2 regions of the Chitinophaga sp. NPDC101104 genome follow, and region 2 is predicted to be linked to the other one. Evidence: riboswitches for the same ligand, from Rfam matches in the RefSeq annotation. Region 2 holds a riboswitch; the other holds the start of a gene.

Region 1 (14,713 bases), 1.5 Mb from region 2:
AAGTTTATCGTTTCTTCCTCCACTTTACTGAAACAATTGCAACAGATCAGCGGCGTGATCAACTCCAACACCGTGCTGCCCATTCTCGAAGATTTTCTTTTCCAGATCGAAAAGAATGAGCTGACCGTTGTGGCCACCGACCTGGAAACCGTGATGAAGGTGAAACTGGAGGTAGAGGCCAAGGAAAGCGGCCGCATCTGTATCCCGGCCAAGATCCTCATGGATTCCCTGAAGAACCTGCCCGATCAACCGCTGACCTTCAACATCGATCTCAATTCCTTCGCTGTCGAAATCACTTCCGACAACGGTAAATACAAGGTGATGGGCGAAAACCCGGAGAACTTCCCGAAAGAGCCCGCGGCAGAAGACGCCACCAATTTCACCATGATCTCCTCTGCACTGCTCACGGCCATCAACAAAACGCTGTTCGCCGTTAGCAACGACGATCTCCGCCCACAGATGACCGGCGTGTTCTTCGAGCTCCACCCGGACAATATCACTTTCGTGGCTACGGACGCGCACCGGCTGGTAAAGTACGTTCGGACGGACGTGAAATGCCCGCAGGACGATACTTTCATCGTCCCCAAAAAGCCGCTGAACCTGCTGAAATCCGCTATTCCCGATAACGAAAGCGAGATCCGCATCGCCTACAGCAGCAACCACTTCTTCGTTTCCCACGAGAACGCACAAATGATCTGCCGCCTGATCGACGCGCGTTTCCCCGATTATAAAGTGGTGATCCCGAAAGACAATCCGTACCGCCTCACCCTCGTGAAAAGCGATTTCCAGAACGCCCTGAAGCGGGTGAGCGTGTTCGCCAACAAGAGCACCAACCAGGTGGCGCTGAGCATCAGCGGCTCCGAGCTGCAGCTTTCCGCGCAGGATGTGGACTTCTCTTTCGAAGGTAACGAGCGCATGAGCTGCCAGTACAGCGGCGAGGACATGCAGATCGCTTTCAACGCCAAATTCCTCATCGAAATGCTGCACGCAGCAGAGGGAGACGAAATCACCATCGACCTGAGCGCGCCGACCAAGGCCGGCATCCTCCGCCCGGTAGAAAAAGCCGAAGAGGAAGACCTGCTCATGCTGGTGATGCCCCTGCTGATGAACAACTGATCATCGAACGAATCCGCATAGAAAAAGCCGCCCGTCAAAAGGCGGCTTTTTTATTTCCCATGGAAAACCATTATATATTAAACAATTCCGGCATTCTTCTCCCAAACCCCATTTTCTCTCCACGCTTAATTTTTTCTTGTTATATAAATAAATCTATGAATGAAAACCTTCCTTCAGCCGTAAGAAATATATGGGCTGAAACCCGCCACTATTGGGCAAAATGTCGTAATTTCTAAGTGATAACAACCGTAAGGATTCATAACTGGTCCGCTTACACGACCCGAAACGCTGGTACGAATGATGGAGTTTTTCGAACATATACCATCACACTACCGCACCGCGATGCTGGTAGCTGGGCTGGTGCTCCTCTGGGTGATCGAAGGCGTGATCCCGAGGATGCGGTTCCGGAATAACCGGTTCAAACATGCGGGCACGAACCTGTTTTTCACGCTGACCACGGCGCTGGTAAACCTGGGGTTCGCTTTTTTGATCGTAAGTGTGTCTGACTGGACGGCCAGCAAGCCCTTCGGGCTGTTGTACCTCTTCGGGATGCCGGTTTGGCTGCATTGCCTGCTGGCGGTAATGATGATGGATTTCATCGGGGCCTGGCTGGTGCATTGGGTACAACACAAAACGGCGTGGATGTGGCATTTCCACAAAATCCACCATACAGACACGGCGGTAGATGCCACTACGGCTTTGCGGCATCACCCGGTGGAGAGTGTTTTCAGGGTGGGCGCGCTGCTGTTGGCCATTTTCACGATGGGCGTGCCGATGTGGATGGTGATGTTTTACCAGTCGCTCTCCGCATTCATGAGCCAGTTCAACCACGCCAATATCCATTTGCCGCAGGCGGTGGACAGGGCGCTGAGCTGGGTGATCGTTTCGCCGGACATGCACAAGGTGCATCACAGCCGTTATCAACCGGAGACCGATTCGAATTACGCCAATATATTTTCTATCTGGGACCGCCTATTTGGCACGTTCGTGACCGTGAAAGATACGACCCGTCTTCGTTATGGGTTGGATGAGTACCTGGATGAACGATATCAGCAGATCGGGCCCTTGCTGAAGACACCGTGGGAAGATGTGCCGGTCGCGGACCCGCAACATCAACAGACAGGATTGCACCAATAGCCAATTTTTTGATCACTTATAATTCGTACACAATGCACCACCCAACAAGTCTGCCCAAGATTGCAGGTTTTGCATCCATTTTCATCGGCGTAGTTGCCGCTGCGTTCGCTTTCATCACTAAATCGCCCGAAGCATCGGTTTACATGGGCTCGGCGGGAGTTGCGCTTTGCGTGGTTTCGGCCGTTATTGCCCGCAAGAATATTGATGAATTGCAAATGACCGTTGCCGGTTTGTTTTTAGCGATCGTAGCCACTGCGATCGGGATCTGGCAAATGTATAACCTGTAAACAGCGCAAGCTGGACCGCAAGTTCCTCTCTTAGGCGATGGTGAAAACCATACCCGCCTGATGAAGAACCTCCCGAATCCTGAACGGGGAACTTGCGTTACTATCCTGTTGACTCCCTGGCCGAAGCGACCCTTTGTAACCCGAAAGGCCGGTCCTCCTATCCCGATATCCATGAAACAACGCTGATGATGCAGTCGCCACCTGGAAAGGTAGCCGGCGGATGATTTTCTTTCCTTTTACGGGCAAACGGAGCATTTCCGGCGAAATTTTCGCCGGAAGGGGTTGTTCTTTGCTTTTGCGTCCCGTTGCCCTTAATTCCTGCTTTCTTGCTGCCAAACGCGGTCAACTTCCCCTGAAAACCTTTACCATGGCTGATCCATCCAATCCCATCCTGCATTGCGCGGGAAAGACCGGCCTGGGTTTGCTGACCTTTTACCGTTCCGATGCATAAATGGATTTGCGTCACTTCGCCCTAAAACCAGCGGGGAGGATTTCCCGGAAAAATGTTTTTGGCGGAATTTGCAGAAAGCTTGCTGGCGTGGTGTTTCCGGGAATTAAGCTGGTGGTTACCTGCGTTTTTTGGAACCGGTGGAGGTTTGGCGTTTGAACGTTTCGATATGGCCTTCTGCGGCGTTTACGGGGTGGACGCGGAGGGCGGTATCGGAGAGTTCCCGGATGAGGAGGGTGTCTGTCTGCAGGAAGATAGTGTCTGCTTTGGAGTATCCGGCGAGGCCGTGGAGGAGGAGGGTGTCGTTATGGATGCTCCAGGATTGGTATTTGAGGGATTCCAGCTGGATGGAGGAGGCTTTGCCTCCTTTTTTGAGTTGAAACCCGAGGAGGAGGGTGTCTACCCCTTCGGCGGGCTGTACCCAGCGGCCGGGGAGAAGAGTGGAATCGACATGAACAGCATCCAATGCCACGGCGGGCTCCAGCGGCCGTTCGATGAAGATGGTGTCGCTTCCGGTAACGGCTACACTGTCTTTATGCGCCTCACCTTCGCCGTTGTTACAAGCGGCGGCGAGGAGGAGGATCGCTGGCAGGAGGATGCGGGTCATACGAATGGTTGTTTAATGTATCCTATCAAAGATAATGCTAAACAGGTGGTTGTGTCCCGATCGCGCGAATAATCCGTGCAGGATTGCCGCCGACCAGAGTGTTCGGGGGTACGTTTTTCGTCACCACCGCTCCTGCGGCTACTACCGAGTTTTCACCGATCGTTACTCCCCCGATGATGATGGCGCCTGCCGCGATCCAGACATTGCTCCCGATCACGATGGGTTTCCCGATGGTGATGGCGCGGCGGGCTGTGGGGTCTACGGGGTGGCCGGTGGTAATAATGCTGACGTTTGGCCCGATCATGACGTCGTCGCCGATATCGAGGCCACCGAGGTCATAAAACGTACAGTTCTGATTGATGAAAACATTGCGGCCTACGCGGATTTCGTTCCCTCCGGCGGTGTAGAAGGGCGGGATGAGGATGAATTTTTCGTCGACCGTCTGCCCGATCAGCTGACTGAACAGTTCGCGGACCTGGTCGGCGTCATTGAACGTTAGCCGGTTGATGGCTGCGGTGAGGGTCATGGCGCGGCGGGTGTTGGCTACCATCGCGGAAGATTCCGGAGTTTGCCGGTGAATGATCTTGACTTCGGCGTTATTTAATGCTTCCATAGGGATAAAGTTAGTGGAATGATGGATGTTGATGCCTTTACCGGAATACTTTAATTATTCCCAATAGTTCGTTCGGTTAAATGATGGACCGTCCCAATACGCTCCATGAAGTCCATGGCCATTTCCGGGAAACGATGCTTTCCTCTATCGACAAGGCTCTTGGCAAATTGGGCAAATACTGATTTTGGTGAATGCCAATGGTGAAAGTTTTTACGAGTGCTTTTTTCTATTGTTTTTGCCTATGAAAAATTTATCGTGGTTTTTAGATTGCGTGGGGAACTTTTATGTTTTGCGCTTCTATTCAAAACGGATGAAGCTGACACGAGTTTTACATACCATGAACATCATCCGTGTATCGGTGTGGACAACTTCTCGTCAAATTCGTATTAATATCGTTACAAGTTCGGCTTTCTTTCTCCGGAACTAGGGTGCCAGGGCGTGCTTTATTTTGGAAGGATCGGCGACTAAGGAATTTCAAAGAGCATTCTCACTGTAGCGATGCGAATTTCGCGTCATATGAATGTGTGTGTTTTATCCAATTTGGAAATTGGCCCTTCATCGCTTAGATTTGTAATCACTTTAGGGGTGTTTTCCCGGAAACGGGAAAACTGAGATGATACCCTCAGTACCTGATGCAGTTCACACTGCCGTAGGGAAAAGTAATACTGAACTCCTTCTCTCACATCCTTAAAGTTTATTGTTTCACTTAAATTCCTTGCAAACATGGAAGTGCTTGTAAACAATAAACTTTATGCGGTGCAGCCGGAAACCTCCGTTACTGCGCTCTTACAGTTTATTCAGCTTTCAACCGGCAAAGGTATCGCCGTAGCGGTGAACCGAAGGGTCATACCCAGGCCAGACTGGCCCAGTACCCTGCTTGTGCCAGACGATCAGGTGACCATTATCCAGGCCACCCAGGGCGGATAATGGGGACTGCGTCAGCGATGCGCGCTATTGGTACGGTTTTCATTTCGAGATCCCAGACGGTTTCGCGTTCAGTGGGCAGGTTCCGTTTGATGCCTGCATACTCCGGAGCACAATCAATCACCCTCACATAAAATGACGGTGTTGAATGGTTCAACCGGCAACACTTTATAACGTGTTAAATCGTCGTTCATAGATTGAAATTGATTACGCATCATCACTGCCGGTCATTGGCAACGGTGACCAGTGTTGCTTCCATGTTCCATTGCCGGGAATTGCCGGGAGACCAGGCAGGAATACGCGCCTTTGTTGGCAATAACGTCTGGCTACCACCAGATTGCTTTCCAACGAAGCCATCCACCATCGCTGACTGACACAGGAATCCGCATCGTCATCGTCCATTAACAAAGACGAAGGCGCAACAACGCTTCCGGCGTAGCTGCCCGCAATCGCTGATCACGGCACATCAATTATTATTTACCGGCATCCGCACCAATCACAAGGAGCCGGACGAGCTTTTGCGCCTCCCGGGGACGTAAGGCCCTCTTCATGCCCATTCGTAACCTTTTATCTTTTTCAACATGCAACACCGTATTACCCGCACGCCATTTCCTGCCTCACAGAAGATCTATGTCGAGGGTTCCAGGCCAGACATTCAAGTAGCCATGCGCGAAATCTCCCAGACAGACACGCGCGCTCATGGCCGCCAGGGCGCTTCCACACCGAATCCTTCCGTTACGGTGTACGATACCAGCGGCCCTTATACCGACCCTTCCATTTTCATAGACCCCGCGAAAGGGCTGCCCCGATTCCGCGAAAACTGGATCGACGAAAGGGGAGACGTTCTTACGCTGCCAGCCCTGACTTCCGACTACGGCCGCGCCCGCCTCGCAGATCCTGCCCTGGCGCACCTCCGCACGGGTGAACCGCCGCTGCCGCGCAAGGCGCGCGCCGGCTCCAACGTCACCCAACTGCACTACGCCCGCAAAGGCATCATTACTCCTGAGATGGAATACATCGCTATCCGGGAAAATCAACGGGCAGACGTCGCTTTCCGGGACGGAGACCCGCTCTGGCAACAACATCGCGGTACGGGCAATGCGCCCAGGCTTATAACTCCGGAGTTCGTCCGCAGTGAAATCGCCGCCGGCAGGGCCATCATCCCCGCCAACATCAATCATCCGGAAAGTGAGCCCATGATCATCGGGCGCAATTTCCTCGTCAAAATCAACGCCAACATCGGCAATTCCGCCGTCAGCTCGTCTATCGAAGAAGAGGTGGAAAAGGCAGTATGGGCTTGTCGCTGGGGAGCAGATACCATCATGGACCTCAGTACCGGCAAAAACATCCATGAAACCCGCGAATGGATCATCCGGAACTGCCCTGTCCCCCTCGGGACCGTCCCTATTTACCAGGCGCTGGAAAAAGTGAACGGCAAAGCCGAAGCCCTTACCTGGGAAATCTTCCGCGACACATTGATCGAACAGGCCGAGCAGGGCGTCGATTATTTCACGATCCATGCCGGTGTGCTGCTCCGCTATGTTCCGTTGACCGCCAAAAGGATGACGGGCATCGTTTCGCGCGGGGGTTCCATCATGGCGAAATGGTGCCTCGCCCATCACCAGGAAAACTTCCTCTACACGCATTTCGACGAGATATGCGAAATCATGAAAGCGTACGACGTCTCCTTCTCCCTGGGCGACGGCCTCCGCCCCGGCTCCATCGCCGATGCCAACGATGCGGCTCAGTTCGGGGAACTGGAAACCCTCGGCGAACTGACCCACCGCGCCTGGAAGCAGGATGTGCAGGTAATGATCGAAGGCCCGGGACACGTGCCTATGCACCTCATCAAGGAGAACATGGACAAACAGCTGGAACATTGCCACGAAGCGCCTTTCTATACGCTCGGCCCCCTCACTACCGACATCGCCCCGGGATACGACCATATTACTTCCGCTATCGGCGCGGCGATGATCGGCTGGTATGGCACGGCCATGCTGTGTTATGTTACACCGAAGGAACACCTGGGCCTCCCCGACCGGGATGACGTAAAACAGGGCGTGATCACCTACAAACTGGCGGCACATGCGGCAGACCTGGCGAAAGGACATCCGGGCGCGCAGCACCGGGACAACGCTCTCAGCCAGGCGCGCTTCGAGTTCCGTTGGGAAGACCAGTTCAACCTATCGCTCGACCCCGATACTGCCCGCAGTTATCACGACGCTACACTTCCGGCGGAAGGCGCGAAGGTGGCGCATTTCTGCTCCATGTGCGGCCCGCAGTTCTGCTCCATGAAGATTTCGCAGGAAGTCCGCGAGCACGCAGAAAGAGATGCTGCCATGGCCGAAAAAGCAAAAGATTTCACCGCCAGGGGAGGGGAGATCTACGCATGATCTGGCTCATCACAGCACCGGAGTTTCCTTTGCCGGAAATGTACCAGGAGCAGGAAAGGTTAACAACGCACCTCCCTGAATCGGCCGGGCACTCGATGCCTGGGCACGAGGTAATTACCCGCGATCAGGAAGAACATACAACACCATTCCCAGGATCGGCCGGGCACTCGATGCCTGGGCACGAGGTAATTACCCGCGATCAGGAAGTGCGCACTACACTATTCCCTGGTTCGGCACAACGCTTCAAGTCTGGGCACCAGAGAATTCCCCGCAATCAGGACGTGCGCACAACACAATTCCCTGAAGCGGCCGGGCACCTGTTGCCTGAACACGAACTAAACCTCTGCGATCAAGCATCTCGCAAAACGCCGTTCCCTGAAGCCGCCGGCCACATGCTGTCTGAACACGAAGTCATCCAATCCGCGTTCGATGCAGGATTGGAAACCCTCCTGCTCCGTAAACCCGGCTGGAACGAAAGCGACTACGCCCGGTGGTTGGAGGGCCTGCCCAGTCAACATCGCGCCAAAGTTATCGTTGCTACTTTCCCTTCGCTGGTGGAAACGTTTATGCTGAAAGGCGTTCACCTCAGCGAAGATGCCCGTGCTAAAACTGCGCCCTACGAAATCCGGAAACTCCGCGAGGCGGGCAAATGGGTCAGCACTTCCATTCACCACGATTCAACGGTCGTTTCCGGATTCGATTTCGTGCTGATGGGCCCCGTGTTCGACAGTATCTCCAAACCCGGCTACAATGCACGGCCCTGCCAGTCGATCCCTCCGAACGCCATTGCCATCGGCGGGATCCATGCAGGGAATATCGCAGCAGCCCGGGCAAAAGGGTTCTGCGGCGCAGCCGTATTGGGCGCGGCCTGGGGGGAACCCGAACGCATGAGCGAAATAATTTCCACTTTGATAACCGCATGGCCTTCTTCAAAAAATTCAATTCACCCATTTAAACCCGACTCACCATGCCTTTTGCCATGAGCCTCGCCGGCCTCGACCCCTCGGGAGGAGCAGGCCTCCTCGCCGATATCAAAACCTTCGAAGCCTGGCACCTCCGCGGGCTCGGCGTTTGCACCGCACTCACCGTTCAAACCGACACCGAATTCCTTGGCGTGGAATGGGTCAGCGCCGATAATATCATCGCCCAGGCATTGCCACTCGTGCAGCAATACCCCGTGGATTATTGTAAAATCGGCATCGTTTCGCACCCCGAAACGATCGCGGAAGTAATTGCCGCACTGCGCGCCGTCCGGCCCGGCATCGCATTCGTGCTCGACCCCGTGCTGCGCGCCTCGGCTGGTTATGTTTTCCATAACGCCATTCACGCACATTGGGCGTCCGTACTTCCCTCGCTTACTTTGCTCACACCGAATTACGATGAAGCCGTAGCCATGAGCGGCCTTCCCGATGGAGAAGCCGGCGCCAAAGCAATGGCGCATCATTGCGCTGTGCTGCTCAAAGGCGGCCATCGGCCCCTCAAACCCGGTGTAGATACCCTCTTTCACCAGGATTCCGCAACAGACTTCGCTCCGCCCGCCAGCAATGCCTTCCCGAAACACGGCTCCGGCTGCGTGCTCTCCGCCGCCATCACCGCCGCCATGGCCAGCGGATTACCATTGAAAGCCGCCTGCAGCGCGGGAAAGGATTACACCTACCGCTACCTGATGAGCAGCCCGGAACTGGTAGGATGGCATGCGCCGGAACGAAAGCATATTAGTCAAATTCCGGATTGAAAAATCAGGGGCGTGTTCGTGCTCCGAAAAACGGAGGTTACCATAATACCCTTGAAAACAAACGCAGAACAGGGTTATAAACATTCCGCCCGATAACAAAAACCGAGAAATTCTCCGAAAACATGATGAAGTTGGAACGACTACTTTACATTTCGCAACAAACCGCCACCGCATCGCACGCCGATAATATCCTCTCCGCCTGCGAAGCCGGCTGCCGCTGGATACAGCTCCGCGTGAAAAACGGCGACGCTTCCGCAGCGGCATTCCAGGCCATGGACATCTGCCGCCAATACGGCGCCACGCTCACCATCAACGATCATCCCGACATCGCAAAAGCCGTTGGCGCACATGGCGTCCATGTTGGATTGCAGGATATGCCCGTTGCCGAAGCCCGCGCCATCGCCGGGCCACAGGCCATTATCGGCGGCACCGCCAATACACCCGAAGATGCGCTCGCTCACGCGGCAGCCGGCGCGGACTACGTCGGATACGGCCCCTTCCGGTTTACGACCACCAAAGAAAAACTCAGTCCAGTCCTCGGTTTGGCCGGATACAACAGGCTGATGGCCGCCCGGCCCAACGTGCCCGTCATCGCCATCGGCGGCATTTTATTGACAGACATTCCCGCGCTGCTCGACACGGGCGTTTACGGCATCGCCGTATCCGGACTCATCACCCACGCACCGGATAAAAAATCCCTCGTACAACAAATCCTCGATAGCATATGGACGAACTCATAATCGCCGGCCAGGCCTTCACCAGCCGCCTCTTCACCGGCACCGGAAAATTCGGCGACCTCTCCAGCATGGAACAAGCCCTCCTCGCATCGGGCTCCCAACTCGTGACCGTTGCCCTCAAGCGCGTAGACGCTGGCCATCAGCCCGACAACCTGCTCGCACACCTCCGTCACCCGCAATTCCGGCTGCTGCCCAACACTTCCGGCGTCCGCAACGCCCGCGAAGCCGTGTACGCCGCCGAACTTGCGCGCGAAGCACTGGAAACCAATTGGTTGAAACTGGAGATCCATCCAGACCCGCGCTACCTCTTGCCCGACCCCGTTGAAACCCTCGCCGCTACGGAAGCCCTCGCTGCCAAAGGTTTCATCGTACTGCCCTACATCCATGCCGACCCGGTGCTCTGCAAACGCCTGGAATCTGCCGGGGCCGCAGCCGTGATGCCGTTGGGAGCGCCCATCGGCTCGAACCGGGGGCTGCGGACGAAAGATTTCCTCGAAATCATCATCGAACAAAGCAACGTGCCGGTAGTGGTAGACGCGGGCATCGGCGCGCCCAGCCACGCCGCCGCCGCCATGGAGCTCGGCGCGGATGCCGTGCTCGTGAACACCGCCATCGCCGTGGCCGGAAACCCCGTGGCCATGGCAGCCGCTTTCGCAGCGGCAGTCCAGGCGGGAAGGAGCGCATACCTCGCCGGACTGCCCGCCGCCGGTACCCGCGCACAGGCCAGCAGCCCGGTCCTCGCGTTCCTGGATGAATCCGTAGAAAATAACGTAGCCGACTAAACGATGCAAACACATTCTTTCGAAAATATTTTCCGGCAATACGATTGGGACACTGTTAAAAACGCCATTTACGCCAAAACGCCGGCCGACGTGGAAAATGCCCTGAACAAGCCCCGCCGCGGGCTCGACGATTTCATGGCCCTCGTGTCTCCCGCCGCCGCGCCTTACCTGGAACGGATGGCCGCGCTCAGCATGCAGCTCACGCAGCAACGCTTCGGCAAAACCATCCAGCTGTACGCACCGGTCTACCTTTCCAACGAATGCCAGAACATTTGTACGTATTGCGGTTTCAGCCTGAACAACCCCCTCCGCCGCAAAACCCTCACCGGCGCCGAAATGCTCCGCGAAATAGAAGCCGTAAAAGCCATGGGGTTCGGGCATGTGCTGCTCGTGACCGGCGAAGCCTGGCAAACCGTGGGCATGGATTATTTTTCACGCGCGCTTCCCGTTTTCAAACAGCATTTCCCGCAGTTATCGATCGAAGTGCAGCCGATGGAAGAGGAAGACTACCGTGCGCTGAAACCCCTGGGCCTGCATTCCGTGCTCGTTTACCAGGAAACCTATCACGAAGAAGATTATAAAAAACATCACCCGAAAGGACGGAAATCAAGCTTCGGATGGCGCCTCGAAACACCCGACAGGCTCGGGCGGGCTGGCATCCATAAAATCGGGCTGGGTGTGCTGATCGGGCTGGAAGACTGGCGGACCGACAGTTTTTTCACCGCGCTGCACCTCGATTATCTCCAGCGGACGTACTGGCAAACCCGGTACAGTATTTCGTTCCCGCGGCTGCGGCCCTTTTCCGGCGGGTTGCCGCCAAAATCCATCATGAGCGACCGGCAACTGCTGCAGCTCATCTGCGCCTACCGCCTTTTCAACCCGGACGTGGAATTAAGCCTTTCCACCCGCGAAAGCCCCCGCTTCCGCGACCACCTCGTTCCCCTCGGGATCACCACCATGAGCGCCGGCAGCAAAACCAACCCGGGAGGTTATGCGGTAGCACCCTCGTCGCTGGAACAATTCGAGATTTCGGACGAGCGCAGTCCAGCCGTGGTGGCCGATATGATCAGGAGCCACGGCTACAGCCCCGTCTGGAAGGATTGGGACGACTTTGGGGCGTGAAAAGCGGGGCGGTCGACAATTTTCTTTGACAATCGGTTGGAATTGCTTCGCGGAGGCTAACTTTGCGGTATGGATCAGTCGAGTGGGAAGATTTACACGCTTCAATTCGGGTTGCTTTGCCTGAGCAACCTGCTTTTCTCCGCCAGTTTCAACATGATGATCCCCGAATTACCGGCCTACCTGACCAGTTTGGGCGGCGCCGACTATAAAGGCTACATCATCGGGCTTTTCACGCTCATGGCCGGTCTGAGCCGGCCTTTCTCCGGAAAACTGACAGACACTATCGGCCGGATCCCCGTGATGGTTTTCGGTTCCGTGGTGTGCGTGATCTGCAGCCTGTTGTACCCGCTGGTGAGCAGTGTGGGCGCTTTCCTGCTGCTGCGCTTCTTCCACGGCTTTTCGACCGGCTTCAAGCCCACCGGCACATCGGCCTACGTGGCAGACATGGTGCCTTTCAACCGCAGGGGCGAGGCCATGGGCATGGTAGGACTGGCCAGTACGATCGGGCTTTCACTGGGGCCTTCCATCGGCGGCTCCATCGCCAACGCCTGGGGCATCGTGACCATGTTCCAGATTTCGGCGGTTTTTGCGTTATTGTCGGTCGTGATCCTCATCGGTATGAAGGAAACGCTGCACAACCGGCAGAGCTTCCGCCCGGCGCTGTTAAAAATTTCCCGTCACGAGATATTCGAACCTGCCGTGATGGCGCCTGTGGTCATTACTTTCCTCACTTATTTCAGTTACGGCGCGTTGCTGACCATTATTCCGGATTTCAGCGCATTCCTGGGCTTGCAGAATAAGGGGCTTTTCTTCACTTTCTTTACCGCCAGTTCCATCGGCATCCGGCTGCTGGCCGGCAAAACCTCCGACCGGTTCGGCCGTGTCCCCATATTGAAAATCTCGGCCACGCTCATGGCCATTTCCATGGTGGTGATCGGCGTGGCGCATACGCCGGCGGTGCTGTTGACGGGCGCTTTGCTGTACGGGGTTTCGCTGGGATTGAATTCTCCGGCCGTTACGGCCTGGACGATCGACCTGGGGCTGCCCGAGCACAGGGGCCGCGCGCTGGGCAGCATGTACATCGCCCTGGAAGCGGGCATCGGGCTGGGGGCGTTCTTCTCCGCCGAATGGTACGGCAACGATCCTTCGCACTTCTCCAAAGTATTCTACATCATGGCCGGCGTCACTTTCCTCGCCACAATTTACCTGTTTCTCGTCTATCGCAACAAATACGTCCGTTTCGCGCGGAAATCCATCAAATCACATTACCGCAACCGCTAAAACCGGACGGCCGATTCCGAAACCCGCTGCAGCACGAACTTCACTTTATCCACCACATCGCCTTCGCGGCAGGCGTCGATATGCACGGGAATTTGAGCGGGAACGGCCGCCAGGCCGAGCTTCTTCAATTGCCCGGGGTCTGGCCTAACGATGTAATCGCCGGGCGGCAAGCCGAGGAAATTGTAGAAACCGTCCTGCTCAGACAGTACCGATGTGAAAACGGTCCCGTCTTCCCGGAGGAAATCCACACGGATACGGCCCATTCCCCGGCGCCGGTCGTGGTCCTGGAACAAAACATGCCCCGTCACTTCACCCACCACCACCACGGGCACCTCTACCAGCTTCACCTGGTTAGGCTCGGCCATGACGCTGATGATGGGGTTCCTGATCTTCCAGGAAATATTGTCGAAACTGCTTCTGCCGAGGTCCATCACGTACCGCGCATAGGGTTCCATTTCCATAATGAGCACCGCCGTGTCTTCCAGCCGCGGGATGAGCCTGCCGCCGTTCACAGACATCCGGAGCCCCTGCACGCGCGGCTCCCCGTTATCCCTTTTGCTGTTGCCGTTCAGGTCGAGGAAAGCGCAGAGGAGCAGGCCGCCCGTCCCCACCTGGCTGCGGTTGCTGAAAGCCGTGTAGCCCGTTTTTCCTTCGTGCACGAAGCTTCCCCGCATCGATGCCACTCCCGTAGTGGATTTATTGCCTTTTAAAATGGACAGGCCCATCTGCCCGAAAGCAAAATCCCACCGCAATCCCGCCTGGAACAGGCGAACGCCCCCTCGGAAATTCTCTTCGTACGCCACGTTGAGATATCCCCGCCTGAAAATGTAACGGCCTACTTCGCAACGCGCGGAAATGAACCTGCCGTCGGTATAGCCATACTGGACCTGCGGCATCACCAGCAAATTGCCGGGCAGCCGGAGCGAAAGGCCGAAGTTGCTGTATATGAAAGGATCGGTATCCCGCACCCAAACGGCGTAGTTCGAAACGCTCACGCCCACTTTCCCTACTGCGCCGGAAAGCAGCAGCTCGGTCGTGGAGTAACGGGTATATTCTGAAATAAGCTGGTTGAAAGTGAAGCGCGAAAAAATGGACATGCCTTTCGTGAAAAACGGCTTCGCGACCGAGAGCTTCCTTTCCTCCCGGAAATTGTAAATGATCGCGCGCTGGTCTTTTTTGTAGCGCGTATATTCCGCGTCTATCTGGATATTGGCGGGCAATCGCCACGACAGCAGGCCTTTTCCGCGCACTTCATGCGCATATTCCCCGCTCAGCAGCAGGTTGTTGGCCAGCCGCACCGAGGTGGTCACGAAGGGGATGGTATTGTTCCCGGGAATGGTGCTTTTGTATTCCACGCCCGCGCCCATCGTGAGGAACTTCGTGACGCCATATCCGCCCTGCGCGCGGGTGAGGAAACTGTGGACGGAATCTTCCACATATCCCGCGCTGGCAGTGTATTCGAATTCGTTTTTGGGAAGGAAGCTGAAGGGGATGCTCACGTTTTCTTCCAGCATCCTTTCCTCGCCCCAGG
Region 2 (14,713 bases):
CGGGGTTGCAGGAGATGGAGCCGGTCACGATGCCGTTTTCGCGGCAGGCCTTGAGGGCGCCGATGACGTAGGGCGTGGTGCCGCTGGCGGCGATGCCGACTACGACGTCTTTATCGGTGATGTTCCACTGCTGGAGGTCGCGCCAGCCCTGCTCGCGATCGTCTTCCGCATTTTCAACGGCGCGGCGGATGGCGGAATCCCCCCCGGCGATGAGCCCTACTACCAGCCCCTGGGGCACGCCATACGTGGGCGGGCATTCGGAAGCATCGAGGATGCCGAGGCGGCCGCTGGTGCCGGCGCCCATATAAAAGAGGCGTCCGCCCGCCAGCATTTTGTCGGCGATGGCGGCCGTCAGTTTGGTGATCTGCGGGATGGCCTTTTCCACGGCCAGGGGAACGGTTTTGTCTTCGTTGTTGATATTGGTGAGCACTTCCTGAACGGTCATGGTTTCCAGGTGGCGGTATTGGCTCGGCTGCTCTGTGACTTTAGTGAATGCCATAAGGTTAATCTTGATCTTCGTGATACAATGCCAGTCCGTCCATCGGGTTTTTGAGCACCCTTCCCAGCTGCAGTTCGTAAAGGTTGCAGAGGGTTTCGAGGACGTCGCGGAAGTGGAAGGCAACGCTGCCCGTGAAGTGCAGGGGCACGGTCCAGCTTTCGCGGTATTTATAGAGGTGATTGAAAAAAAACTCGTTGAGGCTGTCTTCCAGGATATTTTCGACCAAGAAATGCCCGCGGTTTTCGGCCAGGAAGGGCGTGAAAGACGCGAGGTAGCGGTTGGGCAGGGGTTTGCGGTAGACGTTATCGAGGATTTCGTCGCGCTGGACGCCGAACTTCTGGTCGAACCGGTAGCGGAGGTCCCCGTCGAAGGTATCGTACAGGTAATACTGGAGCACTTTCTTCCCGAGAAAGGCCCCGGAGCCTTCGTCGCCCAGGATGAACCCCAGGCCCGGGTTGTTCTTTTCTATCTCTTTACCATTATAATAGCAGGAATTGGAGCCGGTGCCGAGGATGCTCACGATGCCGGGCTCGTGGCCGCACAGGGCGCGGGCGGCCCCCATCAGGTCGTGGGTAACCTCCACTTTGGCCTTTGGCCACACGGTATGGAGGGCTTTGTGGACCAGTTTCACGTTGTTCTCCGCCTTGCAGCCCGTCCCGTAGAAATAGACCTGGTCGGGCAAAACATCGTCCATCTGCGGCAGCAACTCCGCCCGGATGGCTTCCTCTATCTGTACGCTGGTGAGAAAATACGGGCTGAGGCCCTGCGTCATCCAGGTCTGCCGCTTCTTGCCGTCCGTCAGGCACCATTCCGTTTTGGTGGACCCACTATCCGCCACCAGCTTAACTTTCGAAGGCATATCCGATCGTTTATGAAATTAAGATTGAGATGTAGATGTTTTGCTTGTGAATATGTTATTTTTGTCACAAGTTAAACAAAAGGGTGGATTCCCCTCAACGTTTTAAATAATCATATGTCGGACAACAGAAGAATAAAAGTTTGGCTGCCCCTGATGTTTGCCGGTGTGCTGGCACTGGGCATGTACCTGGGGCATAAGATGCCCGCGGCCCGGAACGGTGATTCCGTCAGTTTTTTCGTCAATAGGAGAAGCTCCCTGCAGGAAGTGATCGACCTCCTGAAATATAATTACGTAGACACGCTCGACGTGGCCACCATCCAGGAAGACGCCATCGAAGGGCTCCTCTCCCACCTCGATCCCCACTCGGTATATATTCCCCCGGCAGACGTGCAGGAGGTGAATGAAGACCTCGACGGCAACTTCGAAGGCATCGGGGTAGAATTCAACATTATCAAGGATACGGTCAACATCCTCAGCGTGATCGCCGGCGGCCCGTCGGATGCGGCGGGCGTGCTTACGGGCGACAAAATCCTGAAAGTGAATGATTCCGTGAACGTGGCCGGGAAGAACATCACGGCGGAAGCCATCCGCAAACTGCTGCGCGGCCCCCGCAATTCCACCGTTAAAACCCGCATGCTGCGGGGCGCCCGGGAACTGGACATCACCATCAAACGCGGCGTTATTCCCCTCAACAGCGTAGACGCGGCGTATATGACGGCCCCCACCGTGGGATACATCAAGATCAGCAAATTCGCCGCCACCACCTACACCGAATTCCTCGAAGCTACCCGCAAACTGGAAAAACTGGGCATGAAGCAGCTGGTGATCGACCTCCGCCAGAACGGCGGCGGCTTGCTGGATGCGGCTACCCGCCTGGCCGACGAGGTGCTCGACGGCAATAAACTCATCGTCTATACGCAGGGCAAAAACTCCCCGCGCCAGGATTACACCTGCTCCCGCCCCGGCACGTTCGAGAAAGGGAACCTGGCCATCCTCATCGACGAAGGCTCCGCTTCCGCCAGCGAAGTGCTGGCCGGCGCAGTGCAGGATTGGGACCGTGGCATCATCATCGGCCGCCGGAGCTTCGGTAAAGGCCTGGTACAGGAGCCCTTCGAGCTGGATAACGGCGCTACCCTCCGGCTCACCATCGCGCGGTATTATCTGCCTTCCAACCGCAGCATCCAGAAAAGCTACGAAAACGGCCGCGAAGCCTATGAAGAGGATATCGCCAACCGATACAGCCACGGCGAATTCGTGAACGGCGACAGCATCCGCCCCGTAGATTCCAGCCTCAAATTCCGTAAACCCGGCCCCAGCGGCGCGATCGTTTACGGCGGCGGCGGCATCACCCCCGATATTTTCATTCCCTTCGACACCACCCGTTATTCCGAACTGCTCACCGAACTGTACAACCGTAACGTTTTCGGTGATTACGTATATCAATATTATACCGCCAACGCCGCCGAATTCGCCGCTTTCAAGGACGCGTCGTCGTTCAACCGCGACTGGCAGGTGAATGATAAGATGATGGCCGGTTTCCGGACATTGGCCACGGAAGAGGGCGTGAAAATGGACCGCGCTTCGGCGAAAGACAACGAAGAGATCCGTACCCGTATCAAAGCCCTGCTGGCACGCCAACGCTGGCGGACGGAGGGTTTCTACGAAGTAGCGAACGCCGGCGACCCCGCGATCACCCGTGCGGTGCAGGAACTGCAGAAAACCAGGTAGTTATCCCGATAACAAGTCAAAAGCCGGAGCGGAACCCTTCCTCTCCGGCTTTTTTCGTAATTTGGCAGCATGTCCCCCTATATCATTCGCATAATTTTCGCGATATACTTTATTTACATCCTGCTTCCTGATAAAAAGAAAAAGCAGTCATGAAAATCCTTTACCTCATCCTCTCACTGATCGCCATTTTCGTTGGCGCTGTTTTCAAAATCCTGCACTGGCCGAATGCCAATATCTTACTGTTCGCTGGCCTGGGCCTGTTCCTGGTTTTCCATTTGATGGTGATCATGCAGATCTTCCGCCAACAACAGTTCCGGTTCGGCAACAACATCCTGTGGCTGGCCCTGGCCGTCAGCCTGCCATACCTGGGGAGCATCCTCTTCCTGCTGTTCCATCCGGAAAAAGGGCGGACCGGCGCCGTAAAAATTTAACTTCCGGGCGACATAAATCCCGCCGGCATGCATTTATTTTGCAGCACGATGAAGTATTACGTGACCTTATCCGCCTTAATCGTGTTTGTTTCGTTTATCATTTTTTATCTTTTACCGGATAAAAAACGATAGCGCCCGAAAGCCTTTCCACATCAATCGATTTACCATGCTAAGTCCCGTTGCTGCAGCATCTCAACGCTGACCGGTGATTCCCAGGAGGCGTATGTACCGGATGCAGAACAGGGTCGTGAGCAGATAGACGCCAACCAGCCGGAGGTAAAACCACGGATCAGCGAGCACGTCAGACCGTAAAATCACCCACAGCATTAAAAAGTTAAACGCCAGCACGAACGGCGCGCAGCGCGAAGCGTAGCTTCTCAGTTCCGGCTCGCCCGCCCCGGTGGCGAATTTGCGTGCCATCAACCATCCGAAAACGAATAGCGACGGGAGCCCGAAAAGCATGGACACGGCCAGCAACAATATCGACAGCACAAAATCGAGCAGGATGCTGCCCGGCATGCGGTCGAAAATAGTGATAATGAAAATGAGCGGCGAAATGGCCACACTGGCCAGCCATATGCGCAAGGCATACCAGAAGGGTGCGGATTTCATAGGCGTACGGTTCGGTTATAGGGTATTCTGACCCAAAAATAAGGGTTCCCGGTTACCGGGCCTATGACATGAAAGGGGGAATCAACGATGCCGGACGCGCGCCCGTTCCTCTTCGTAATCTTTGCGGAGATCGCGCAATTCCTGTTCCAGCTGGCGTTTGGCCATTTTCTGCTCCCGGTCGCTGCTGTAGGAGCGCAATTCGAACTCCCGGGTGCGGCGGGCGCGATCGTTTTCGTAGGTCTGCTTCAGCTGTTTGAGCGCATCTTCCTCGATGATATTTTCCTGGACTTCATCCATTTTCCGCTGGAGAACGGACATTTTGCGGTCCATTTCGCCGGCGGACGAAGGGTCGCGGATGACGGTGCGTACCGTTTCCATCATATCCATGAGCACGGAGCGCAGCGCGGCGCCGTGTTGCGGGGAAGCCTGCGAGAAATCGAGCGTGGCGGGGTCGAAGCGGGAGAAAGCCGAAAGGATGCTGTCGCGCGTGGCTTGCGGGAGCTGGGCCAGGCCGCGGAGGTCTGTACCGGGGAAGCGGAACACATAGTTCCCGGGGTCGTTCTGGGCGGTGGCAAACACATGCAGGCTGCATAGCAGCAACATCGTTATCAGGCTTCGTTTCATTGCTCGTTCCGGTTAGTTAGTTCCCCATCTGAACAATTGCTGTGCCAAACAAGCAAAAATCCTCCCGGCCAGGAGCCGGGAGGATCTATATGCGTTTTCAACGTACGAACCTATTGCTTCGGTGCAGCAGCACTGTCGGTAGCCGGCGTCTGGTTCAGGCTGGTAGAGTCAGTAGCTTGCATGGATGTGTCCGGCGGCAGGGGCGTTGTTTCTTCCATCGCCGGAGAATCGGTCGGAACAGCAGTAGAATCAGCGTTGTTGGATGCGTTGTTGTTGCAGGCCGCGAAAAGTCCGGCGGCGAATGCGAGCAGGAATAACTTTTTCATCTGAGATATGGTTTTGATGGTTTAATATTCCAAACCCGCGCAATGACTGTGCCAAACAAAAAAAAGTCCTTCCGGTTTGCACCGGAAGGACCATATACTTTCATCAAACGCTAATTAGTGTTTGTGAGTGCTATCAGCTACAACAGCAGAATCAGCAACTACAGCGGAGTCAGCTACAACAGCGGAATCAGCTACAACCGGAGCAGTAACAACCGGAGAATCGGTAGCTACGTTGGTAGAGTCGTTAGAAGTGGTAGCAGCGTTGTTGCAAGCTACGAATGCGCCAACAGCGATAGCGAGTACGAATAATTTTTTCATGTTGATGTTTGTTTTAAAACGCCGCAAAGGTATTCAAAATTCCTGTATTACAAAATAAATTTTAATGTAATACGGAGAAATTATTTCTTCCGGAAGAAAATCCGGATCGGAACTCCCTGGAAATTAAAGTTTTCGCGGAGTTTGTTCTCCAGGTAATTTTTATACGGCGTTTTGATATCGTCGGGCAAATTGGCGAAAAACGCGAAGGCCGGCGTATGCGTGGGCAGCTGCGTCACGTACTTGATTTTGATGGCCGTGCCGCGTACTACCGGCGGACGGTGCGCTTCGATCGCCTTGAGCATGACATCGTTCAACACGGAGGTCTGCACCTTGCGCTGGCGGTTGTCATACACTTCCAGGGCGGTTTCCACGGCTTTGAAGATACGCTGCTTCTCGATCACGGAACCGAAGATGATGGGCACGTCGGTAAACGGCGCGATGCGCTCGCGCAGTGCCTTTTCGTAATCGCGGGCAGTGTTCGTCTGTTTATCCACCAAATCCCATTTATTCACGAAAATCACCAGGCCCTTGCCTTTGCGGGCGGCGAGGCTGAAGATGCTGAGGTCCTGCCCTGCGATGCCTTTTTCGGCGTCGAGGATGAGGAGGCATACATCGGCTTCGTCCAGCGCCTTGATGGCACGGATCACGGAATAGAACTCGAGGTCTTCGTGCACTTTGGCCTTGCGGCGGATACCGGCCGTGTCGATCAGCATGAAATCCTTCTGGAACAGGCGGTAGCGGGTATGGATGGTATCGCGGGTAGTGCCGGCGATGTCGGAAACGATGTTGCGCTCTTCGCCGATGAGGGCGTTGAGGAGCGAGGATTTACCTACGTTCGGCTGGCCAATGATGGCGATCTTGGGGATGCCGTCGTTTTCATTGGTCGCCTGTTCTTCTTCGGGGATGAGGGCGGCGATATCGTCGAGCAGTTCGCCCGTACCGCTACCGGTCATGGAAGAAAGGAAATGTATGTTTTCGAAGCCCAGGGAATAGAATTCGGTGGCTTCGAGCTGGCGTTCGTGGTTGTCTACCTTGTTAACGGCGAGGTACACGGGTTTGGAGGAGCGGCGGAGCAGGTCGGCCACATCGGCGTCGAGATCGGTGATGCCGGTGGTCACGTCGCACATGAAAATGAGCACGTTGGCTTCTTCCATGGCGATTTTCACCTGTTTGCGGATCTCGCGTTCGAACACGTCTTCGGAGCGGGATACGAAGCCGCCGGTGTCGATGACGTTGAAGGTTTTGCCGTTCCAATCGGCGATGCCGTACTGGCGGTCGCGGGTAACGCCGCTGACGTCGTCGACGATGGCCTTGCGTTGTTCGAGCAGGCGGTTGAAGAGGGTGGATTTCCCAACGTTCGGGCGTCCGACGATGGCTACTGTGAACCCTGGCATATTATTCTGATTTTAAAGTCGTTGTTTACAATAATCCGTATTCACGGAGGTAATTATCGTTATCGCGCCATTTGTCGCGCACTTTGACATGGAGCTCGAGGAAAACTTTCCGGTCGAGGAATTTTTCGATTTCCTGTCTGGCGCGTGACCCGATTTCGCGGATGGACCGTCCCCTTTCGCCGAGGATGATGCCTTTTTGCGTTTCGCGGGTTACGACGATATCGGCGGATATTTTGGTCAGTGTTTGTTTTTCCTGGAAGAGGGTGACTACCACGGCGGTGTGATAGGGGATTTCGTCTTCGAAGAGGTGGAAGATCTGTTCACGGACCATTTCGGCTACGAAGAAGCGGGTAGAGCGGTCTGTGAGCGTGTCTTCCGGGTAGAAGGGCTCGCTTTCGGGGAGGAGCTGAACGATTTCCTTTTTGAGGAGGTCGATATTTTTCTTCTGGATGGCGGAGATGAAGACGACGGATTTGGCTTTGCCCCAGGCGAGGCATTTGGCTTTGATTTCTTCGATGGCGGGGGCTTCGAGGTTGTCCATCTTGTTGATAACGAGGATGGAGGTGCCTTTTAGCTTGAGGGAACCGAAGAGCTCGAGGCATTCGTCGAGGTTATCGCGGCCGTCCATAAGGAGGAGGGCAACGTCGGCGTCTTCGAGGGCGGATTTCACGGCCGACATCATTTTCTCGTGCATTTTATACTTCGGGTCGATGATGCCGGGGGTGTCCGAGAAGACGATCTGGTAGCCGGGCTCGGTGAGAACGCCGGTGATGCGGTGGCGGGTGGTTTGGACTTTAGGGGAAACGATGGCGAGTTTTTCGCCGAGGATGGCGTTCAGGAGGGTTGATTTTCCTGCGTTCGGTTTCCCGAAAATATTGACAAAACCTGCGCGATGCATCATTATAAAATTTAATTCGTTGAACGGCCTCGGGGATGTGATACCGGGGAGTTCGGCTGCAAAGGTAGCACAAATAAAAAAAGCCGAAGCGGTTCGGCATGATTCGATAGACGGTGCATTTTTGCGGATATCCGTACGTGTGGCCCTGATGTTTATAAAAAAGTGAATCCCGCTCCGGGAGCGGGATTCCGACTTTCTTTCGTAGCGAGGAGGGGATTCGAACCTCTGACCTTCGGGTTATGAGCCCGACGAGCTACCTCTGCTCTACCTCGCAATGTGGTTGCAAAGGTAAGGGAATTATATTGGTTGACAAATATTTTTTGGGAATTAGGGGATTACTGTTGTTAGTGATTGGCCGGGGACGCTTCCCTACGGCTGGTTACAAGGGAATAAAAAAATTTTACAAGCTGTACGATTTTGTGAGGTGGCGGGTGCTAACAATGGCATTATGACACATTTAGATAGCTTTTGCCATGTAAGCTTTCAAACCCTGTAAAGCTAATCTTTGAAGTATTCGAAATTGCTATTTAACACCTTGGCCCATCCCATCGAGTACGTTTTACCTGTTGTACCTACGCCTTCCGGATTTAATAAGAAAGAATCGGGAAGGATATCAAGTCACACTGGCTTTGGCAATTAACGGGTGAGTTCATTATTTCTGGCGGTGTATTTTCTATAAAACCAGTTCCATTACGAAAAGAACCGGGATAGCCGTAAAGAAATGCTCCATCTATTCGGGCATAGGATTGTAATTGGGGCTTGCGAAAAAATGCAACAAAAAAAACCGCGAACACTTATTACTGTGATCGCGGTTTCCGCTGTAGCGAGGAGGGGATTCGAACCTCTGACCTTCGGGTTATGAGCCCGACGAGCTACCTCTGCTCTACCTCGCAATGTGGGTGCAAATGTAAGTGAAAATATTTCCTAAAGCGAAATTTATTTTTCATTCCCCCTGGAGAAATAAATTCTAATTACACCAAAACCATCCACCACAAAAGGTTACAGCCGAAAATATTTTTTCTTCCAAATCCATAAAAGCATGCTGTTAGCAACCGTTGACACCTGAAACAACCCTGACTACAACAATCTCATTTGTGTTTCCCGCCGAAGGCTAACGGCAATTTCCCTTTCCATGAAACAATACATTCATGTGAAGCAACACATTCATGCCACAGCCGTCTCCGTCAACATGGAAATTGATTACTGGCACTGTCATTCCTGTTTGGAAATTATACCGCCAAATCGAAAATAAATGTATGCATTCCACAAGTCAAGATTACTCCTGTTGCCAGCGCTCGCCGTGCAGCACCAGGCCGAAATGAAACAATTTCAACTGTGTTCATCTAAGATGAATGACTGCAGTCACTTCCATTATGACGATACATTCATGAAACAATATAAATATACCATGATCATCTTTATCGACTCGGAAAATGGGTACCGGCACAACTATTCCCACCTGTAAGTCATACAGACAAATCGGAAATAAATGTAAGTGTTCCACAAGTCGGGCCGACCGCAGTTGTCAACATTCGCCTTGTAAAATCATGCCGAACTACAACAATATCCGTTGTTTTCCTTGTTACGGACGACAACAATATCAATTGCTATCAAACCATGTATCCTTACCGCTGTCATCTCCGTTGACGCGGTAATCAAATACAGGCCTAACCATTCCTGTTTGATGTTATACAGCCAATTCAGATATGAATGTATGTGTTCCACCCACCGGATTTACCGTAGTTTATCACAGCCAGTTATGCCGATCCCGGCCGCAAATGCATTAACTTCATATGCGCTTCCTGTTGGAGAATGTTCGTTGCTTTCTTTTCCAGTATATCCATAATTTCAGGAGACACGTCGTAATATCCACATGCGTCGCAGATATCCGCGGGAACGCCACGAACTACGAATACGGCGTCATCTCTTTCAAGATAAACGCTGACTTGTCCCCGTTCTCTTTTTCCTTTGCTGCATTTCGTACATTCCATATTGTCTAAATTTTCGGTGAATAAAGCTCGTTTCCTTACCGGCTCCTTTTACCGAATTCGCTCTTAACAAACAGGTACATCCCATATAGCTGGAATGACTTTCCTTTCGACTTCACACTTCAACTTTCATCACTGCACATAAAACGCAATATCACCTACCCGATACTTTCATTTTATTTCCCTATCAGTCAGCTTTTTTAACCATCCATTACATCAACTCATTCTCATATTCCTTCCACCCACCTTTGAATCGGCTGTTTCAATAATCAATCTTCCATTTAATACTCAATCAATCAACACATTTTACTGTTCTTTCGACCCGCTTAATCTAAATTCTAACCGTCCGCCATTGAATTGGCTATATCACCCATCATTCCCCCTCCCCCCCGAAAGCACACACCTCTCCCACCCCAAGCCGCGCACCGGCCCAGGGGTATGGATGCAGGCAGCCGGGCCGTTCCAGCCGGCTGCCTGTACTTATCATCGAAATAACATGGATCAGTTTAGTGACGCATCAAAACGGCAGCTCCTCCGTCACGTCTTCCGGCACCGGGGCCGCCAGTCCGCCCTCCTGGGAACCCTCGCCCCCGGGCTTCCCCTCCAGCCGCGGACCGTGATTCAACAACTGCACGTTCGTGACCCGCACCTTCAGCGCACATGCCGGCGAACCACTCTGCGTCGTGTACATATCCAGGAATGGCACCCCCTCCACATACACGTACGTCCCCTGCAGCAGATAAGCCCCCACCGCATTCGGCGCCCACATCGCACAGTCGGCCCAGATCGTGCGCTCCTGCGCCACGCCCTGCGCATTCTTGTAACGCTCATTATGCGCCACACTGAAATTCAGCACCTGCTTACCGTTCACCTCATGCAAAACAGCATTCTTACCCAGGTGACCGATCAATTGAATCTTAATCATTGTTTGTGATTTAGGTTAACAAATAAAAAAGTTGGCTATGGGAATTATTCTATCAGAAAGCAGTATCGGGTTAACGAATCGTAAGTTAAGGCAATTTTCAAAACACGAAAAATTATTTCGGCTTTTTTCGGGCGCTATAGCTACCTTTGCCCAGAATACGGGCCCGTAAACGGCCCTTTTCACCTCGGGGTGCCTTACTATCAGGCTGAGATCAAACCCGTTGAACCTAACCAGGTAATGCTGGTAAGGAAAGGTAAGCGGCACATTTCCTACTTACCTGTTTTTATTGCGATAGTACATCGGCGCGGCCTTCACCGGCCCAGCTCCGCTATTGGTCATCGAACCTTTAAACCGTCATAAACAGGAACCGATCATGAAACATCTCCTGCTCTTTGCCCTGCTTTGCTGCACCACCGCCGCACTGGCACAAAGAACACTCTCCGGCACCGCCACCGACGCGCGCACCGGCCAACCACTGGAAGGCGCCACCATCGCCATTCTTAACGGCCCCTCCGCTATCACCGACGCCAGCGGCCGATTCTCACTCCCCCTTCCCAAACAACAGCCCGCCATCGTACAGGCCAGCTTCCTCGGATACGCCCCCGCCAGGGACACCCTCCGTAAAGGCACCTCCACACTGCATTTCACCCTCTCCGAAACCGGACTGTTCGTGAAACCCGTGGAAATCACCTCCCTCCGCGCCGGCACCAACTCGCCCTTCACCAAGTCCGAGCTCCGCCGCGAAGACATCGCCAAACAAAACCTGGGACAAGACCTCCCCCTCCTCCTCAACCAACTCCCGTCCGTCACCACCAACTCCGACGCCGGGGCCGGCATCGGATACACCGGCCTGCGCGTCCGTGGCTCCGACATCACCCGCATCAACGTCACCGTTAACGGCATCCCCATTAACGACGCGGAATCACAAGGCACTTTCTTCGTCAACATGCCCGACTTCGCCTCCTCCGTTTCCAGCATCCAGCTGCAACGCGGCGTAGGCACCTCCACCAACGGCGCCGGCGCTTTCGGCGCATCGCTCAACCTGTCCACCAACGAATTCCGCGATAAAGCATACGGCGAAATCAACGCCTCCTACGGCTCGTTCGACAGCTGGAAAACCACCGTCAGCGCAGGCTCCGGGTTGATCAACGATCACTTCACCGCCGATGTGCGCCTGTCGAAAATCTCCTCAAACGGGTATATAGACCGCGCCACCTCCGACCTCAAATCTTTCTACACCTCTTTCGCCTACATCGCCGGTAAATCCTCCATCCGCCTCAACGTCTTCTCCGGCAAGGAAAAAACCTACCAGGCCTGGACCGGCTCCACCGACGCCGAGATCAAGGAATACGGCCGGACGTACAACCCCAACGGAAAAATGGATAAAGGCGGGTTCTACGACAACGAAACCGATAATTACCAGCAAGACCATTACCAGCTGCTGTTCAACCACGCCTTCCGCTCCAACCTCCATTTCAATGCCGCCCTGCATTACACCCGCGGCAAGGGTTACTATGAAAACTGGCGGGAAAACGACTGGTACGCGGATTATGGCATCACCGGCCCCGTACACGATGGCGATACCACGCATCAAAGCGACCTCATCCGCCAGTTGTGGCTCGACAACCACTTCTACGGCGGCATCTTTTCCATCCGTCACGACCTCAAAAGGTTCACCTGGACGGCAGGCGGCGGCTGGAACAAGTACGAAGGAAACCATTATGGTAAAGTGATCTGGGCGGAAAAAGGCGGATTCGACAAAGACTTCCGCTGGTATGACCTCGACGCGCTCAAGACCGACCTGAACGTTTACTGGAAAGGTGAATACGCGTTGACCAGCAAACTGAAACTCTTTGCCGACCTGCAATACAGGCACGTGAACTACGAGCTCGACGGTTTCCGCAAGAACCCGGGCATCCGTCAACATAAAAAATACGATTTCTTCAATCCCAAAGGCGGCGCCACTTTCACGATCAACGAACGCCAACACGTTTACGCTTCTTACGCCATCGGCAACAAGGAGCCGAACCGCGACGATTTCGAAGTGGGCGGCGCACAGGCCCCGCTGCATGAAACCCTCCGTAACCTCGAAGCAGGCTACGTTTGGCGCGGCGCCAACGCTGGCGTTCAGGCGAACGTGTACTACATGAACTACCGCAACCAGCTCGTGCCCACCGGCCGTATCAACGACGTAGGCGCATATGCCCGCACCAACATCCCGGAAAGCTATCGCCTGGGGATCGAAGTGGAAGGACAATACACGCCCGCCGCATGGTTCACCGTTCAGGCGAACGCTGCTTTCAGCCGCAACCGCATCAGCGCATTCACGGAGTACCTCGACGATTGGGACAACGGCGGCCAGAAACCGCAGACCTACGAAAGCACGGAAATCGCGTTCTCCCCTTCTTTCGTGGGCGGCGCTACGCTGACGTTCCGGCCGTTCAAAGGATTTTCGGCAGACCTCGTCGAGAAAGGCGTAGGCCCGCAATACCTCGACAATTCAGGCGATAAAAACCGCCGGCTCGATGGCTACGCCGTTACCGACCTGCGCCTCAACTACACCGTTCCGCAGCGGATCTTCCGCGAGCTGGGACTCCAGTTCATCGCCTACAATCTTACCGATAAACAATACGCGCCCAATGGCTACACCTACGGTTACCTGGAAGGCGGCACCATGAAAGCGATCAATAATTATTTCCCTATGGCGGGCATTAATTTTATGGCCGGTGTGAAAATCGGTCTGTAACGTTCATGAAAACCATATCCGAACCAAGTATTGAAGCCGGCGCACAACGCCGGCTTCGTCTTTTTATGCCATGCGCATTTCGCCGGGCGTCTTGCCCGTCCACCGTTTGAAGGCTTTGAGGAAGGCGCTCGACTCGTTGTAGCCAAGCATATACGCGATGTCTTTGACGGAATGATGGCCGGAACGGAGATAGTCCAGCGCCAGGGCCTTGCGGACTTCGTCCTGCACCTGCAGGAAAGTAACACCTTCTCCGGCGAGCTTGCGTTGCAGGCTCCGCGGGCTCATGCTGAAATTTGCCGCCACGGATTCGAGGGACGCGGAATAGAGATAAGAATTGGTAAGCAGGTATTGAAAGATGCGCGCATGAAAATCCCCCGCCGGCTGGGCGCCCGCTTGCAGCGCGTGGACCTGTTGCAGCAGGATGCTTTGCAGTTCGTAATTGGCCGACAGGATTTCCTGGTGCAGCCAGCTGTTGTCGAACGTAAGGGTGAGCGTTTCGCCCTTCTTTTTCAGCGGGCAACGCAGCACCCGTTCGAACTCCGCCGTTTCTCCCACATCGTAAGGCAATTGCACGGCGACCGGCGACAACCGGCGCATGAGCAGGCCGTCCAGCTCATGCACCGCGAACATGGCGATGAACGCGCTGAAATGTTTGAAAGTATGGGGATGATCGGCGGCTTTGACGGGATCGGCCACGAAGCGCATGGAAAACTGTTGGGCACCGTGATCGGTATGCATGCGGAACATATCGGTGAGCAGCGGCGTCAATGCGCCTGCGTGCGCCACCGCTTCGCCTATGGAATTGCTGGTCTGGATGATCTGTCCCACCACGCCCAGGGCCGCCAGTTGCATGGATTCGCCGAAGTGCAACCCGAAGAGCGGATCTGCTGCCGCATGGGCGGCGTTTTTCCAGAGACTGTTGATTTGAGCGGCGGTTACCGCCACGGGGTGCCCCTGTTGTAATATGCGCGCATCGATGTTGGAAAGGGCACATAGCCTTTTGGGATCGGCGCCGCGTTGCGTAGCGTAGGCCAATAATGCGCGAAGTAATTGTTGCTGATGGTCCTGCATGGCGGAAGTTTTCACCAAAGTTAGAGCGGCGTGGCGGGAAGATACGACGGTTGTCGTGAAATGACAATTGATAGTCGCCTGCGGATAACTCCCGGGCGGGTGGGCCGCGCTACTTTTGTATCATTAAATCAAACAAATCAAAACACAAACACCATGATACCTTTAACCACCACCTTACGCATCAATGGCATTTCTTCCCTCGCAACCGGCCTGCTGCTGGCGATTTTCCCCGGTGTAGCCGCAAACATTTTCGGCGTAACCGCCACCGCGCCCTTCGTGGCTGTAGGGCTGTTC

What was found. A riboswitch is a leader RNA that binds a small molecule or an ion and turns the genes downstream of it on or off. The one in region 2 is predicted to bind thiamine pyrophosphate.
Region 1: it holds a riboswitch for thiamine pyrophosphate, as region 2 does, so the genes downstream of both, thiS (sulfur carrier protein ThiS) here and ACQKLP_RS06780 (TonB-dependent receptor) in region 2, are expected to answer to the same signal.

What each region holds. Positions count from the first base shown of each region.
Region 1 covers NZ_JBNNSF010000001.1:176,468-191,180, reverse strand. The annotation lists gene dnaN (DNA polymerase III subunit beta) at 1-1,116, shown strand, start outside; gene ACQKLP_RS00865 (sterol desaturase family protein) at 1,414-2,253, shown strand; gene ACQKLP_RS00860 (hypothetical protein) at 2,262-2,540, shown strand; gene ACQKLP_RS00855 (hypothetical protein) at 2,698-3,006, opposite strand; gene ACQKLP_RS00850 (lipocalin family protein) at 3,107-3,595, opposite strand; gene ACQKLP_RS00845 (sugar O-acetyltransferase) at 3,633-4,208, opposite strand; TPP riboswitch at 4,780-4,881, shown strand; gene thiS (sulfur carrier protein ThiS) at 4,932-5,135, shown strand; gene thiC (phosphomethylpyrimidine synthase ThiC) at 5,714-7,525, shown strand; gene ACQKLP_RS00830 (thiamine phosphate synthase) at 7,522-8,508, shown strand; gene ACQKLP_RS00825 (hydroxymethylpyrimidine/phosphomethylpyrimidine kinase) at 8,493-9,260, shown strand; gene ACQKLP_RS00820 (thiamine phosphate synthase) at 9,386-10,000, shown strand; gene ACQKLP_RS00815 (thiazole synthase) at 9,985-10,779, shown strand; gene thiH (2-iminoacetate synthase ThiH) at 10,783-11,901, shown strand; gene ACQKLP_RS00805 (MFS transporter) at 11,971-13,182, shown strand; gene ACQKLP_RS00800 (hypothetical protein) at 13,179-14,713, opposite strand, start outside.
Region 2 covers NZ_JBNNSF010000001.1:1,652,588-1,667,300, reverse strand. The annotation lists gene murQ (N-acetylmuramic acid 6-phosphate etherase) at 1-499, opposite strand, end outside; gene ACQKLP_RS06845 (N-acetylglucosamine kinase) at 504-1,358, opposite strand; gene ACQKLP_RS06840 (S41 family peptidase) at 1,473-3,086, shown strand; gene ACQKLP_RS06835 (GldL-related protein) at 3,236-3,517, shown strand; gene ACQKLP_RS06830 (hypothetical protein) at 3,710-4,129, opposite strand; gene ACQKLP_RS06825 (hypothetical protein) at 4,211-4,753, opposite strand; gene ACQKLP_RS06820 (hypothetical protein) at 4,864-5,079, opposite strand; gene ACQKLP_RS06815 (hypothetical protein) at 5,194-5,397, opposite strand; gene der (ribosome biogenesis GTPase Der) at 5,478-6,791, opposite strand; gene era (GTPase Era) at 6,817-7,692, opposite strand; tRNA gene ACQKLP_RS06800 (tRNA-Met) at 7,892-7,963, opposite strand; tRNA gene ACQKLP_RS06795 (tRNA-Met) at 8,511-8,582, opposite strand; gene ACQKLP_RS06790 (YgiT-type zinc finger protein) at 9,447-9,680, opposite strand; gene ACQKLP_RS06785 (single-stranded DNA-binding protein) at 10,195-10,602, opposite strand; TPP riboswitch at 10,778-10,870, shown strand; gene ACQKLP_RS06780 (TonB-dependent receptor) at 10,976-13,348, shown strand; gene ACQKLP_RS06775 (AraC family transcriptional regulator ligand-binding domain-containing protein) at 13,412-14,419, opposite strand; gene ACQKLP_RS06770 (hypothetical protein) at 14,573-14,713, shown strand, end outside.